3 regions of the Pantoea sp. Z09 genome follow, and region 1 is predicted to be linked to each of the others. Evidence: predicted binding sites of a transcription regulator. Region 1 holds the regulator's gene; each other region holds the start of a gene.
What was found. Region 1 encodes LexA, which represses DNA repair genes until DNA is damaged. Its sites were predicted from a motif close to TNCTGTATGTACATACAGNA; they were not measured.

Region 1 (4,730 bases):
TCCTCTTCCACCGCTTTCTCAATCGCCTTGGACTGCAGCAGCTTGTTAAAGAGATCCTGCCGCGCCGGCAGACGCGGGCCGACCGCGGCTAAACGCTGACGGGCAAAGTGAATGCGCGCCACGCGCGCCAGCTTCTGCGCGATAGATTTATCGGTGCCGTGCTGCGTCGCCATCCAGCGCAGCGAGACGGTAGGGGAAAAGCGCACAAAGCTGTCGCGGCCATGCCAGACGATGGCGAAAAATTTCTCCACGCCGTTCAGCTCGCGCAGGTGCGGCGTGTCGTCGCCCTGAACCTCGCGGCCAGGCGCGCGTCCGAACATCACCGAAACCGGCAGCATCTGAATATCGAGATGCGGGTTATTGCGGTGCAGATCGAGATACTCATGGAAAATCTTCACCGACTCCGTATTAGGTACGAAATAGGGGAAGACGCGCGGACCGTCGTGAATAAAGACGTGGCGCGGCAGCAGCGCGCCGTCAATTTCCAGCGGCGACAGCGGATCGGGCAGATTATGCTTCAGACACTGCTGGCGCAGCGTCAGCAAATCCGCCTTGGAATCGTATGGCAGCACGTACATAATCGGCCGCGTGGGATCGAGCCCATGCTCGGAAACCGGATCGACCGGAATAGCCTTGGTTTTTACCAGAACCGAGAGTGGTAAATTCAACAATTTATAATAGAGTTTACGCCAACCTGACATAGACAAACATGAAGCCTCTTGTTAGCAAAGCGCCGCAAGCATACCAGAAAGTGCTGCGAAGATCTGTGGTGGTGCCAAACGCATCCGGCCCAGACATTGACGTCAAACAACTCAAAGGGTTCCCTCACTATGGCAAGTAATACCACCGGTTTACTGAGAATTGTGAAAGCGGCCGGCTACTCCTGGCAAGGGCTGCGCGCCGCCTGGCAGCATGAAGCCGCGTTTCGCCAGGAGGCGTCCGCCGCCATTATCGCTATCCTTGTCGCCTGCTGGCTGGATGTCGACACCGTCGCGCGCATCCTGATGATCGGCTCCGTGGTGCTGGTGATTATCGTCGAGATCCTCAACAGCGCTATCGAAGCGGTGGTCGACCGCATCGGCCAGGAGCGTCATCCGCTGGCTGGCCGGGCGAAGGATATGGGTTCCGCCGCCGTACTGCTCGCTATCATACTGGCGCTCTTTGTCTGGATCGCGCTGCTTTGGTCGCATTTGCGCTAGGCTTTCCACAATTCCCCAAACGGCTGTTATTTCCCTGGGTTTTGGTTTTCATTTCGCCAATACCTGTATATACTCACAGCGACTGTATAAACAACCAGGGGGCGGGATGAAAGCATTAACCACCAGGCAGCAACAGGTTTATGACCTGATTCGCGACCATATCAACCAGACGGGCATGCCGCCAACGCGTGCGGAAATCGCCTCGCAGCTGGGGTTCCGTTCCCCGAACGCCGCCGAAGAGCATCTGAAGGCGCTGGCGCGTAAAGGCGTCATTGAGATCGTTTCCGGCGCATCACGCGGCATTCGCCTGCTGATGGAAGAGGAAGAGTCAAACGGCCTGCCGCTAATCGGCCGCGTCGCCGCTGGCGAGCCGCTGCTGGCGCAGGAACATATCGAGACGCACTACAAAGTCGATCCCGACCTGTTTAAGCCTTCCGCTGATTTTCTGCTGCGCGTCGCCGGGATGTCGATGAAAGATATCGGCATCATGGATGGCGACCTGCTGGCGGTGCATAAAACGCAGGACGTGCGCAACGGCCAGGTCGTGGTCGCGCGTATCGATGATGAAGTCACCGTGAAACGCTGGAAAAAACAGGGCACCGTGGTGCATCTGCTGCCGGAAAACAACGACTTCGAGCCGATTATCGTCGACACCCGCACGCAGTCGCTGACCGTAGAAGGTCTGGCGGTAGGCGTGGTGCGCAACGGCGAGTGGCTCTGACCGGCTGATTTCAGACGCCTGCAGCGGCTTTTTGTCGGGCGTCTGAACGCTAACGCTTGCTAAAGCGGTCGGGGCTGCACTCTGCGCCCTCACGCCGCGCTTCTCTCTTTTACGTCTTCAGGCATGGACCGGCTGATGCGTCTCTTCACCGCAAACGACCGACAACTCTGGCGGCTGGCGCTGCCGATGATCCTCTCCAATATCACCGTGCCGCTGCTTGGCCTGGTGGACACCGCCGTTATCGGCCATCTCGACAGCCCGGTTTATCTTGGCGGCGTAGCCATTGGCGCAACCATCACCAGCTTCGTTTTTATGCTGCTCCTCTTTCTGCGCATGAGCACCACGGGCATCACCGCTCAGGCGTTCGGCGCGCGCGATCCGCTGGCGCTGGCGCGCGCCCTGACGCAGCCGCTGCTCATTGCGCTGCTGGCCGGCGCGCTGTTTATTCTGCTGCGCGATCCGCTAAGCGCCCTGGCGGGACGGCTGGCGGGCGGCAATCCGGAGGTGCTGGCGCAGGCGGCAATCTTTATTCATATCCGCTGGCTTAGCGCGCCGGCGACGCTGGCGAATATGGTGCTGCTCGGCTGGCTGCTGGGGGTGCAGTATGCCCGCGCGCCGGTGGTGCTGCTGGTGGTCGGCAACGCCGTCAACATCCTGCTCGACCTCTGGCTGGTGCTCGGGCTGAAGTGGGGCGTCGCGGGCGCGGCGACCGCCACGGCGCTGGCGGAATACGTGACGCTGGCGGTGGGGCTGGCGATGGTATGGCGCGTGCTGAAAATGCGCGGCATTTCCCTCGCGATGCTGAAAAAGAGCTGGCGCGGCGATATTCGTCGTCTGCTGCGCCTGAATCGCGACATCATGCTGCGCTCGCTGCTGCTACAGCTCTGCTTTGCCTCGCTGACCCTTATCGGCGCGCGACTGGGGCCGGAGATCGTCGCGGCGAACGCCGTGCTGCTGATGTTCATTACCTTTACTGCCTATGCGCTGGACGGGTTCGCCTATGCGGTGGAAGCCGTTTCCGGCGAAGCCTATGGCGCGCACGACGGCGACCGGCTGCTGGCGGTGTGGCAGGCGGCCTGCCGTCAGGCGGGCATGGTCGCGCTGGCGTTCGCGCTGTTCTACGCGGCAAGCGGCGAGGCTATCGTGGCGATGCTCACCTCGCTGGCGTCGCTGCGGCAGCTGGTGGATCACTATCTTATCTGGCAAATCATTCTGCCGCTGGCGGGCGTATGGTGCTATCTGCTGGATGGTTTGTTCGTCGGCGCGACGCGCGGGCGCGAGATGCGCAACAGCATGGCGATCGCCGCGCTCGGCTACTTCCTGACGCTGCTCACTCTGCCCTGGCTGGGCAACCACGGTTTATGGCTGGCGGTCACGGTGTTTCTCGCGCTGCGCGGTGTGTCGCTCTGGTTAATCTGGCGCCGCGAATGGCGCTTAAGTCGCTGGTTTAAAAGCTAATTTATCCTCAAGGCGGCCGCCGCGCGCGGCCGCACCGCCTGGATTATTCTGTAATATTCCGGCAGTTGCCGATTCGTCTACTATAATTACCCTACAACAGCGCGACACAGCAGCGCTTTGTATTGTCGTACTGCCATTGTGTGGTGGTATGTAAAACTAAGGATGACGTGGAGGTCTGACATGAATAAAGACGAAGCGAGCGGTAACTGGAAGCAGTTCAAAGGCAAATTTAAAGAAAAATGGGGCAAGCTGACCGACGACGATATGCAGGTTATCGAAGGTAAACGCGATCAGCTGGTCGGTAAAATCCAGGAACGCTACGGTTACGCGAAGGATGAGGCTGAAAAAGAGGTCTCAGACTGGGAAACCAACAATAAAGATTACCGCTGGTAATCTCCTCGTTCAGCACAGGTTGAACGATCGGCACAGGGACGTGCCGCCTATCCTCTCTTACCGCGCTTTTTCCCTTCAGTCTCATGGTCATGATCGCAACTGTCATGATGCGTGCAGGCTTCAACTTCAGCACACTCCACGCACAGGCCATGCGCCTCAATTACGCTATGCCGCAGCGCAAAGCGCGCTTCGCCTGCCAGCTCGTCGATAATTTTCTCAACGCCCTTCGCCTGTTTCTCTGTCACCGCCGCGCAGCGATCGCAAACCAGCATTACAGAGGTATGGGCAGGCGCCTCGAAGTGGTGACACACCACATAGCTGTTGTTCGACTCCACCCGATGAATAAAACCCTGCTCCAGCAAAAAGTCGAGCGCGCGGTAAACCGTGGGCGGCTTCGCCTGAGGTTCGCTGGCGCGCAGCTGGTCCAGCAGATCGTAAGCGCTAATCGATCCATGTTGCGCAGCCATCAGACGTAGCACTTCGGCGCGCTGCGTGGTCAGGCGCACCCCGCGCTGCAGGCAGAGTTTTTCCGCCTGGATCATGATTTGCTCTGGCGTCATTGTCGACATGGTGATGCTCCGCTAAAAACGAGATGTTATTTTATCACACTAAATTCTCTTGCGCTGGGGTTGCCGCTGCTATCTGATTTGCGCGCCGCTTTGCAGCAATATCAATAGATTATCGCTATCCCGCCGCCAGAGACAGGCCGCAAAGCGCCCTGGCAGGGCCAGCCTTACTGAGACATAACGCAACAAAATAGAGGATTTGCTTTACAACTCACCAGGTTAAGCACTAATGTTCATGAGGCCTTAAGCAACCGCTGGCCTTAATATCCTTTTTGACGTCCCCGCTAAATAATAAAAGCGCCGATTTGTAGCTAAATCATCCAATCCGGCGAATAACAGCGCTGTTTCGACTGAATTCACAGCAATGAACCGTTAGCCACAATTCACAATAGC
Region 2 (4,730 bases), 1.1 Mb from region 1:
CGCACGCAGCCAAACAGCTGGTCGTTCTCAATCCATTCGGCAAAATGGACCTCGCCGCGGCCGGTAAAAGGATGCGAGGCATCGCCGGGCGGCTGAAGGGTGACGTTATCCGCGATGAGATGGTAGTGTCCGCCGAACAGGCCAGCGGGTTGGTCAGCAATACGCGCCATCTGGCGCGCAATCAGCGCCAGATAATCGCTGTTTTCCTGACTGCACACCAGCAGAAGGGGAAAGCCGTCGGTCTGGCTGGCGAGATAAGCCAGCGCATTGAGCAAACGCGGTTGTACCGCCGCCAGGCTATCGGTCTCTTCTTCCTCAATGCGGGAAAAAACAGATGCGTATTCGGTAATATTCGGCTGCAGGTCTTGCCAGGAAAGTTGAGAGCTGGTCAAAATAATCGCATTTGGTTGGTTAAAGAAAAGCGGGATTATACAGGAAAGCCCCTTGTTAAGCACTGCATGGTTCTGAATAACCCTGAGACAATCAACGCCTTTTCCTTGCTGCATCCGGCAGAAAAGCTGTTATTCTTGGTTTGTTACGCGGTCACGATGAGATTCCGATGAAATACCAACAACTCGAAAATCTTGAAAGTGGATGGAAATGGAAATACCTGGTGAAAAAACATCGGGAAGGTGAGCTGATCACACGTCACCTGGAACGGAGCGCTGCGCAGGCGGCCGTTGAAGAACTGCTTTCAATGGAGAATCGTCCGGTTGATGTCGCGGACTGGATCGCGCAACACATTCATCCGGAGCTGGACAATCGGCTTAAGCAGACGATTCGCGCGCGTCGCAAGCGTCACTTCAATGCCGAGCATCAGCATACGCGCAAGAAGTCGATCGACCTGGAGTATCTGGTCTGGCAACGGCTGGCCGGGCTGGCGCAGCGGCGCGCCTGCACACTGTCAGAAACCATCGTTCAGCTGATCGAAGATGCGGAGCGTAAAGAGAAATATGCCACGCAGATGTCGAGCCTGAAGCAGGATCTGCAGGCAATTCTGGGCAAATCCGACACGAGCGGCGAGTAGCCCGGCTCGGTCACTGGTAAACAGCAGCCATAAAAAAACCCCGCGTTGCGGGGTTTTTTCTTACGTCAGAACTTAAGCCTGCGGCTGAGTTACAACGTCTTTGATACCTTTCACGTCGATTTCTACGCGACGGTCCGGACCCAGGCAGTCGATCAGAGCCTGACGGCCTTTCACGCTGTCACAGGTGTTGCCGGTAACTGGGTTAGATTCGCCCATGCCACGTGCAGAGATCTTGTTAGACGGGATACCTTTAGAAACCAGGTAGTCAACCACGGACTGAGCGCGTTTCTCAGACAGTTTCTGGTTGTACTGGTCAGAACCGATGCGGTCGGTGAAGCCCAGAACCACGACTGAACCGTCTTTCGGATCCATTGAGCTCAGCTGGCTGTACAGCTGATCCAGAGCCTGCTGGCCTTCCGGCTTCAGGGTAGATTTGTTGAAGGTGAACAGCACGTCAGACTTCAGGGTGAAACGCTTGGTTTCAACAACTGGAGCCGGAGCCGGAGCCGGAGCAACTACCGGTGCAACTTCATCCTGACCGAAGCGGTATGAAACGCCTACGCTCAGCATGCCGTTGTCAGGACGAGCGCCAACGGTCTGCGCGTCACCGATGTTGTTAACCCACTGGTAGTCCAGACGGGTAGCCCAGTTCTGAGTCAGAGCGTATTCAACACCCACTGCTGCCAGCGGAGAAACACCGGTGTCGTGGTCGCTGATGCGGCCGTTGACTGCGTTGTTCTGAGTTGCGTCAGCACGCCATACCATACCACCCAGACGAGTGTAGATATCCAGATCGTCAGTGATCGGGTAGCTCAGTTTAGCAGCCAGCTGAACGCCTTGTGCTTTGAATGCGCCGTTGTTTACGGTGCCTTTGTTCGGCATACGGCCAAGCCAGTCGTAGCCCAGCTCGAAGCCCAGGTACGGGTTAGCCTGGTAACCCAGGAATGCACCAGCGCCAAGCTGAGATTCGTGAGTCGGGCCATTGTTGTTGCCATAACCGTTACCGTAGTAACCAGTATCATGGTACTGAGACCAGCCCAGTTTAGCACCGGTGTACCAGGTGTCATCTTTCGGAGCGGCCTGCGCTACGGTAGCGAAGCCAGCCAGTGCCACTGCAATTGCGATAGCTGTCTTTTTCATTTTGCGCCTCGTTATCATCCAAATAGGCAATGAGCAATAAGGGTTGCTCTTGGTTGTAATCCTTCGCCGGGTTAATACGCTCGCTTATGACTCTACCGATAAAAAACGGAGATTATTGAGCACCCTGGCGAGGTAAAGTCTACAACGAGATTGGAAACTTACAAGTATGATGTGAGGGGATGCTGCAAAAAAACAGGGCTTTATACACATATTCTCACATTTGACCCGGCCTTAATGCCGCCGCGTTTTTCAGCAAAACGCAGCTAAGCCATTGTCAAAGCTGGAAGGAAAAGAATCAGTGGTTTAGCCGAAACAAAAAAGGAAAAAGACCGGAGAAAAATCCTAATTTTACTTAATGAAACAAATCGGACTGAATTTTTAGTCCTTTCTCTGGTCCACGCGAAGCCGATGCGTTGCCGTTAGTGCGCATAATCAGTCCCAGCGCCTGTCCTTCTGCCGCCGCCTGCTCTAATTCACGACGCTCTTCTTCGTCCAGGTCATACGGGATCCACGCCAGCACCACGCTGTAATTGCCTGTACGCAAAGCCTTAATCATCGCTTCCACCGAGGTACAACGCTCGGAATCCGCCACGTGCATGCTCTTCTCCAGCGGCAGGCCAGACTGCTGCAGCCAGGCGCGGTTAAGCTTATGCGCCGGCGTCAGCCAGAGCTGCCAGCGTGACTCCTGGCTCAGCTGCTGTAGCAGCGGCAGCAACAACATCTGCATCATGCCCGGTTGTTCGCTGTAGCGCAGTTCTGTGATCCAGCCGCTGTGCTGCGACGGCGTAGAAGAAGAAACGTGACGGTGAGCAAAGCCTGCATTTTTAAAGTGTTGGGTGCGCATAAGGTAACCACTCAGCAATGGACTGTATGGATATACAGTAATGACTTCGTGGATAAAGATCAACCTCAAATTTGGAAAACGCCTCGCAAAAACTGCAGAAGGTCAGGCATCAGGGCAAGAATTAATTGAACCCGTAACCGATTTTTTCTATATCTCTAACGGGCTGATAGCAATGACTTTTTCGGTTAATTTCGCACAAGGAGAGCGTGCCATGAAAAAACAGCACCCTGTTGTAGAACGGTCCCGTCAACGCCTCGCCGCGTTAGGCGATATCGAGTCGCGCACCCAGTTCGGCGGCTATGCGCTGGCGGTCGAGAAGGTGGTATTCGCGCTGGTTAACGAGAATGCCCTCTATTTACGCGCCAGCGAAGCGCTGCAGGCGTATGTCGCGCAGCAACCCCTGCAGCCGCTGGTGTTTCGCAAGCGCGGCAGCGCCGTCAACCTTAACTACTACCGCGTCGACGAGGCGCTGTGGGACGATCCGCGTCAGCTGCTGGCGCTTTCCGCCGCCTCGCTGCACGCCGCGCGGCAGGACGTGCAGGCCAGGCAGGCACCGCGGCGGCTGAAAGATCTGCCCAACCTGAGCCTGCGCATGGAGCTGCTGCTGCACGAAGCGGGGGTGAAAAGCGTCCGGCATCTGGTGGAGCTGGGGGCGAAGCAGTGCTGGCTCAGGCTAAAGGCGATCAACCAGCATATCGGTTTTAAAACCCTGCTGGCGCTGGAAGGCGCCATCGAAGGGCGCCATGAAGCCACTCTGCCGCAGGCGGTCAGGGCGGAACTGAACGCGTGGTATCTTGAGACGCTCAAGCGCGCCGACAGCTAAGATTTCGCCAGCGTACGGCGCAGGCGGGCGATATCCGGCAGCAGCGCTACCAGCAAACCGAGCTGCTGTAGCACCAGCGGCGCGCGCGTCTCCGGGTTCGCAGCCATATCGCTGATGCGCTGCGTCAGGGCGTTCTGCATGGTTTCCGCTTCGCTGTCGCTCACCACGTCGGTTTGCAGCACATCTTCTACATAGCAGACCGTATCATCAAGCAGCGTCAGCAGCGCCGCGTCGCTGAGCCTGTCGCGATGCGCGCCCAGCGCGGAGATGTAGCTCAGGAAGGAGTGGTTCAGGCAGAGCAGCTGGAAAGCGGACTCTTTATGCTTCTGGTGAGTCCGCGACTCGCCGCTCATATTGGAAACCACGGACGCCAGCTCGGCGTCGGCGTTATGGGCGTCGCGACGCGCGATACGATAGGCCAGGCGATTATCTTTGCCCTGGTGATACTGCTCCATGATCGCATCGAGATAGCGGCAGTTGGCGTTCAGCGTGCGCGCGGCCACCGCCGGCAGCTGACGGAAGCGCCAGTCGGGCCAGATAAACGCCACCGCCAGCCAGGCGAGCGCGCACCCCAGCAGCGTGTCGACGATGCGCGGCAGCGCCACCTCAAATCCCTCTCCCAGCAGATTAAAGCAGAGCAGCACCAGCAGGGTAATGAACAGCGTCGCCTGCGCATACTGCACCTGACGAAACGCGAAAAACAGCACGCCGCTCACCACGATCAGCACCAGCTGCCCTTCGGTGGAGGGCACCAGCCAGAGCACCGGCAGTCCGATGGCGATGCCCGCCAGGGTGCCGCCGATACGCAGTGCCAGCCTGCGGCGCGTGGCGTTATAGTTCGGCTGACAAACGAACAGGCTGGTCAGCAGGATCCAGTAGCCGCGATCCAGGCCGGT
Region 3 (4,730 bases), 1.3 Mb from region 1:
GCAGGCGCTAACGCTGGCGCTGGCGGAGATACGCGAAGAGTTCCCTTCCGCGCGCGGCGTGGCGGACGCGCCGCCGCGCAGCCTGAGCGCACAGGCTTCGGCAGGCGCGAAAAAGCACTGATGCCGCGTGCAGGCCGGTCGCCTACTTGACGACAGGCAGGTCCGCAAAGCGCGTCGTATAGCTGGGCGACAGCATCTCTCGCTTCATCGCCCAGCTTTTCTCAATGCCCTGTCCGGCAAACCAGAGCGTTCCCCTGCCCGCCTGATTAATCCGATCCACCACCTGCATCAGCGCCTCGCTGTTGGCGCGCGGCCCGTAAGCGTCAAACAGGTGCAGCTGCGCTACGCCCTGGCTAAAAAAATCCCCCAGCATCACGCCAGCTTTCATATAGCGATAGCCCTCCAGCCATATGCGGTCCAGCGCCTCGGTGGCGATGCGCACGATATCGCGGGTATCGTTCGACGGCGTCAGTAGCTGCCCCGTCGCCTGATTGCCGTAGTAGGGTTCGTTTTCCGCATGCGGGCTGGTTTTCAGGAACACCGCGATCTGTCGGCAGTACTGCTTCTCCTGGCGCAGCTTCTCCGCCGCCCGCTCAGCGTACTGACAAACCGCCTGCCGCACCTCGGCGTAATCGGTCAGCCGCGTGCCGAACGAGCGCGAGCAGACAATCTGCTGTTTGGTCGGCGTCATCTCCTCCAGCTCCAGGCAGGCTTCGCCGCGCAGCTCGCGCACCGTGCGCTCCAGCACCACGTTGAAATGTTTGCGTATCACCCAGGTAGAGCTGTCAGCCAGCTGCAGCGCCTGCTCAATCCCCATCTGCTTCAGCTTCTTGCCGATGCGGCTGCCGACGCCCCACACCTCCTCTACCGGCGTCAGCGCCATCAGCTTGCGCTGCCGCTCCGGGTGAGAAAGATCGACTACCCCCTTTGTGCCGGGATATTTTTTCGCGGCGTAATTGGCCAGCTTCGCCAGCGTCTTGGTCGGCGCGATGCCGACGCCGACCTGCAGATGCGTCTCCTGCGCCACGCGCGCCTGCACCGCGCGACCAAACGTCTCCAGCGGCTGACAGAAGCTGACGCCGCTCAGGTTAAGGAAAGCTTCGTCGATGCTGTAGATTTCGACCGCCGGCGCCATCTCCTCCAGCGTGGTCATGACCCGCAGGCTCATATCGGCATACAGCGCGTAGTTAGAGCTGAACACCTGCACCCTGTGCCTGCGCAGCGCCTCTTTCAGCTTAAAAAAGGGCGCGCCCATAGTGATGCCGAGCGCCTTCGCCTCCGCGCTGCGGGCAATGACGCAGCCGTCGTTGTTGGACAGCACCACCACCGGCACCCCTTTCAGATCGGGACGAAAGACGGTTTCGCAGCTGGCGTAAAAGCTGTTGACGTCCACCAGCGCGAACATATCAGTGCGTCGATTTAATCACGTAGGTCACCACGCCGAACACCTGCAGGCCGTCGGGCGTATTAATCGGGATCGGGCTGTGTTTGCTGTTGGCGGGCATCAGTAAAATAGAGGGATGAATACGCAGCTGCTTAATGGTGAATTCGCCGTCGATGGCGGCGACGATAATATCGCCATGTTTCGCCGTCAGAGAGGAGTCGACGACGATCATATCCCCTTCGCAGATGCCAGCGTCGATCATGGAGTCGCCGCTGACCCGGAGAAAGTAAGTGGCGCTGGGATGCTGCACCATCAGGTCATTAAGGTCGATGCGCTTTTCGATGTAATCCTGCGCAGGCGAGGGAAAACCACAGGGAACGCGTTCAATATAAAGCGGCAGCGGCAGCAGGTCGCGCACCTCTGCAGGGCGATATAACTTCATGAGAAAGACTCCTTTTATCCATTACTGTATATAAATACAGTAATATCAAACTCATGATTTAAGCAAGGCGCAGCGCAGGTAAAAATGTTGAAGCCACTGACGCCGAAGGAATTATTTTTTGTAAGCGTGCGCGGCCTGAGAGCAATTTGCGCAAAATATCGACTTAATTCAAACTGATATGGCGTGAATATCACCAGCGCGCCTGGCAAAACTTACGGCGGGTTCGCCCTCACTTTTTTACGCGCGTTGATGACGTGACAGCCTGTTCCTGCTGCTCTCTGACCGTGACGCTGCGCCGCGGCGTTTCCCTTATTTGCCGCCGCGCTCTCCCTCTCTGACGGCTGACTTTTTGCGCGCCCGAATCTCAGACTTTTTTACTTTTACGCGCTTTTTTAACCACAATATTAACCACTCAAATTATTCAGCGAAATAAACGCGTGGCTTCCAGCGCTTAATTGTTAGATACCTAACAATTAGATGCTAAGGCATTTATTTATTTTAAACCACTGGCGGCCCTTTTTAACTATGTTATGATTAAGCCGAATTCTGAGCCCAAGCCTCCACCAGAGATATTGCTCCACGAGTCCGTTTTATTTCCAGTATGACTCTCCCCTGCTTTGCGGGGGCGTTTTTTTACTGGCACCTCTCTAATTTTTCCTGTTTTTTCGCCCGCCGCATTGGTTAGTCAATAAATCGCGCCATTTTATTTACAGAGCATTCTTAGTAATCGTTTTCAGAAGCGAAAAAAACAATAAAATTCAATCGCTCCCTTTTCTGAGGCTGCGAATAGTTTTCCTGCTGAACGGGATCTGCCCGCCGTCAAACGGGCAGCGACGCGGAGAGTTGGCTATATTTAAGCGGCTCGGTAATGAAATCCACATGACTTACTGAGCGGCTGTTACTCCAACCCCTTGCCCCCGTTTGGGGGCTTTTTTTTGCGGCAACGAAAAAAGGCATCCCGAAGGATGCCTTAATAAAATGCTGCCTGGCTTTACGCCTCTGCCTGCTTATCTGCACGGCAGAGCGCGAGAATATTAGCGCGTCAGCATACCGGCAAACACCATGGCGGATTTGCAAAAAATGCATTTGGCGCCGTGGGGATTACTTTTGCACTGGTCGAACGCAGAAACACGATACTGTGAGCTCTGGCAGGATGGGCAGCGAAAGCGTCTGGCTGAAAGGGTAATATTAAAGCCCTACAACGTTAACGGCTGACGGTCCTTTAGGACCCTGCTCAACAGAAAATTCAACGCGCTGGCCTTCGTCAAGCGAGCGATAATCAGTGCCCTGAATAGCAGAAAAGTGGACAAAAACGTCCTTGCTGCCGTTTTCAGGAGAAATAAAACCAAAACCTTTTTCTGAGTTAAACCACTTAACGGTTCCGAGGATTTTGTTCGACATAATAATTGACCTTTTTAATGCGCCTTACGGCAAAAGAGGCTGAATTGCAGAAACGAATCAGAACGTGAGGAAGACTCAAAAAGAAGGCCATGGAGCGGCACTAACTGAGATGAGAAATACAATATGAACTAACCTTCAAACTGTCTGCTAATCAGACCGACAGGCTATTAACGCACGTCCAGATAACATTAGCAAGCTAAAAATTAGCCAACTCTGCACGCACCGTTGAGCCTTGCCGCACTTGCCTGCGGCAGGCGACTGGACGCTGCTGCAGCGTCCAGTTAACCACCTCTGGCGCAGGCGCTACTCCTGCTGCACTAAGGCTGCCCTCATCGCCTGCTCGCTGCTGAGACGCTTGCGCGTGACGTTATTGAGCTTCGTCAGCCAGATCGAAAACTGATCGACCAGCCTCTGCGCTTCGGCTTCATTTTCGGCGTAGCAGAGAAAAATCCTGCTTTTGGTATTGCTATGCTCGTCTAAGGCATAGATTTCAAAATCCGCACCATACTTGCTGTATATAATGGCGGTAAAAGAGATTTTCTCCCAGGACTCAATTTTGTTTTCAAACTGCTTATAATTCACTTTATTCACCTGATAATAATTAATGCATGCGCCCGACAGCCGTTTGGGCCAGCGGATTATAGTGCAAGTGCGTTAATCATTGGTGTTCAAAAAAGTTATTTCGCGCTTCAGTTTTTATGCAGAGCAGGCAACGTTGTTTTAAATCAAATAAACTCGCTTTTTTCAGGGAAACCGACAATAAGGCAGCGGGTTCTCTTGCGTTAACGCCTTCTGTGGTTTACGCCCTGTCGCCTCGCCAGGCGCCTGCGATGCCGCCGCCTGGCGAGGCTTGCTCATCACAGCGATTCGGCGGCATGAAAACGCGACGGCGGCACTAATCTGTCGCCGATAATTTCAAACGCCATCATTTTAAAATAGGTGGTGGTGACAGGAATGGCGCTTTGCGGGCGATACCAGCCAAACTGCGCTAAATAATACCAGACCTGCAGCGGCTCGCTGCCCGATTTAACCCAGTAGAAACCTTCTTGCATAAGTGACTCAATCAGCGAACGCTGTTTAGAAGACACTCATGCATGTCCAGTGGCTTTGTTGAATAAATCAGATTTCGGGTAAGTCTCCCCCGTAGCGGGTTGTGTTTTCAGGCAATACGCACGCTTTCAGGCATACCTGCTTTCGTCATTTTGTTCAGCGCTCGTACCAGGGCCATAGCCTCTGCAACCTGACCATCGTAGTCACGCAGTGTCAGTGAACCCCCGAACAGCTGTTTTACCCGGTACATCGCCGTTTCCGCTATCGAGCGACGGTTGTAATCTGTTGTCCATTTCCACCGCGCATTACTCCCGGTCATTCGCTGATTAGCCACTGCACGGTTACGGTCTGCATATTCACCGGGCCAGTAACCCGCACCTTTTCGGGGAGGGATAAGCGCGCTGATTTTCTTACGCCGCAGTTCATCGTGACATAGCCGGGTATCGTAAGCGC

Region 2: sulA (SOS-induced cell division inhibitor SulA) is a predicted target of LexA. The motif match lies at 3,032-3,051, and genes of this name have one in related genera.
Region 3: umuD (translesion error-prone DNA polymerase V autoproteolytic subunit) is a predicted target of LexA. The motif match lies at 1,849-1,868, and genes of this name have one in related genera.

The regions. Positions count from the first base shown of each region.
Region 1 is NZ_CP092373.1:3,589,643-3,594,372, reverse strand. It holds gene plsB (glycerol-3-phosphate 1-O-acyltransferase PlsB) at 1-701, opposite strand, end outside; gene MC269_RS17215 (diacylglycerol kinase) at 831-1,199, shown strand; gene lexA (transcriptional repressor LexA) at 1,306-1,920, shown strand; gene dinF (MATE family efflux transporter DinF) at 2,056-3,378, shown strand; gene MC269_RS17200 (CsbD family protein) at 3,559-3,771, shown strand; gene zur (zinc uptake transcriptional repressor Zur) at 3,819-4,340, opposite strand.
Region 2 is NZ_CP092373.1:2,459,676-2,464,405, reverse strand. It holds gene MC269_RS11870 (Lon protease family protein) at 1-506, opposite strand, end outside; gene matP (macrodomain Ter protein MatP) at 560-1,027, shown strand; gene ompA (porin OmpA) at 1,100-2,167, opposite strand; gene sulA (SOS-induced cell division inhibitor SulA) at 2,520-3,011, opposite strand; gene MC269_RS11850 (TfoX/Sxy family DNA transformation protein) at 3,223-3,834, shown strand; gene yccS (YccS family putative transporter) at 3,831-4,730, opposite strand, start outside.
Region 3 is NZ_CP092373.1:2,296,710-2,301,439, forward strand. It holds gene MC269_RS11005 (hypothetical protein) at 1-121, shown strand, start outside; gene umuC (translesion error-prone DNA polymerase V subunit UmuC) at 143-1,405, opposite strand; gene umuD (translesion error-prone DNA polymerase V autoproteolytic subunit) at 1,407-1,826, opposite strand; gene MC269_RS11020 (hypothetical protein) at 2,861-3,013, opposite strand; gene MC269_RS11025 (cold-shock protein) at 3,015-3,227, opposite strand; gene MC269_RS11030 (hypothetical protein) at 3,531-3,809, opposite strand; gene MC269_RS11035 (hypothetical protein) at 4,085-4,279, opposite strand; gene MC269_RS11040 (IS5-like element IS903B family transposase) at 4,387-4,730, opposite strand, start outside.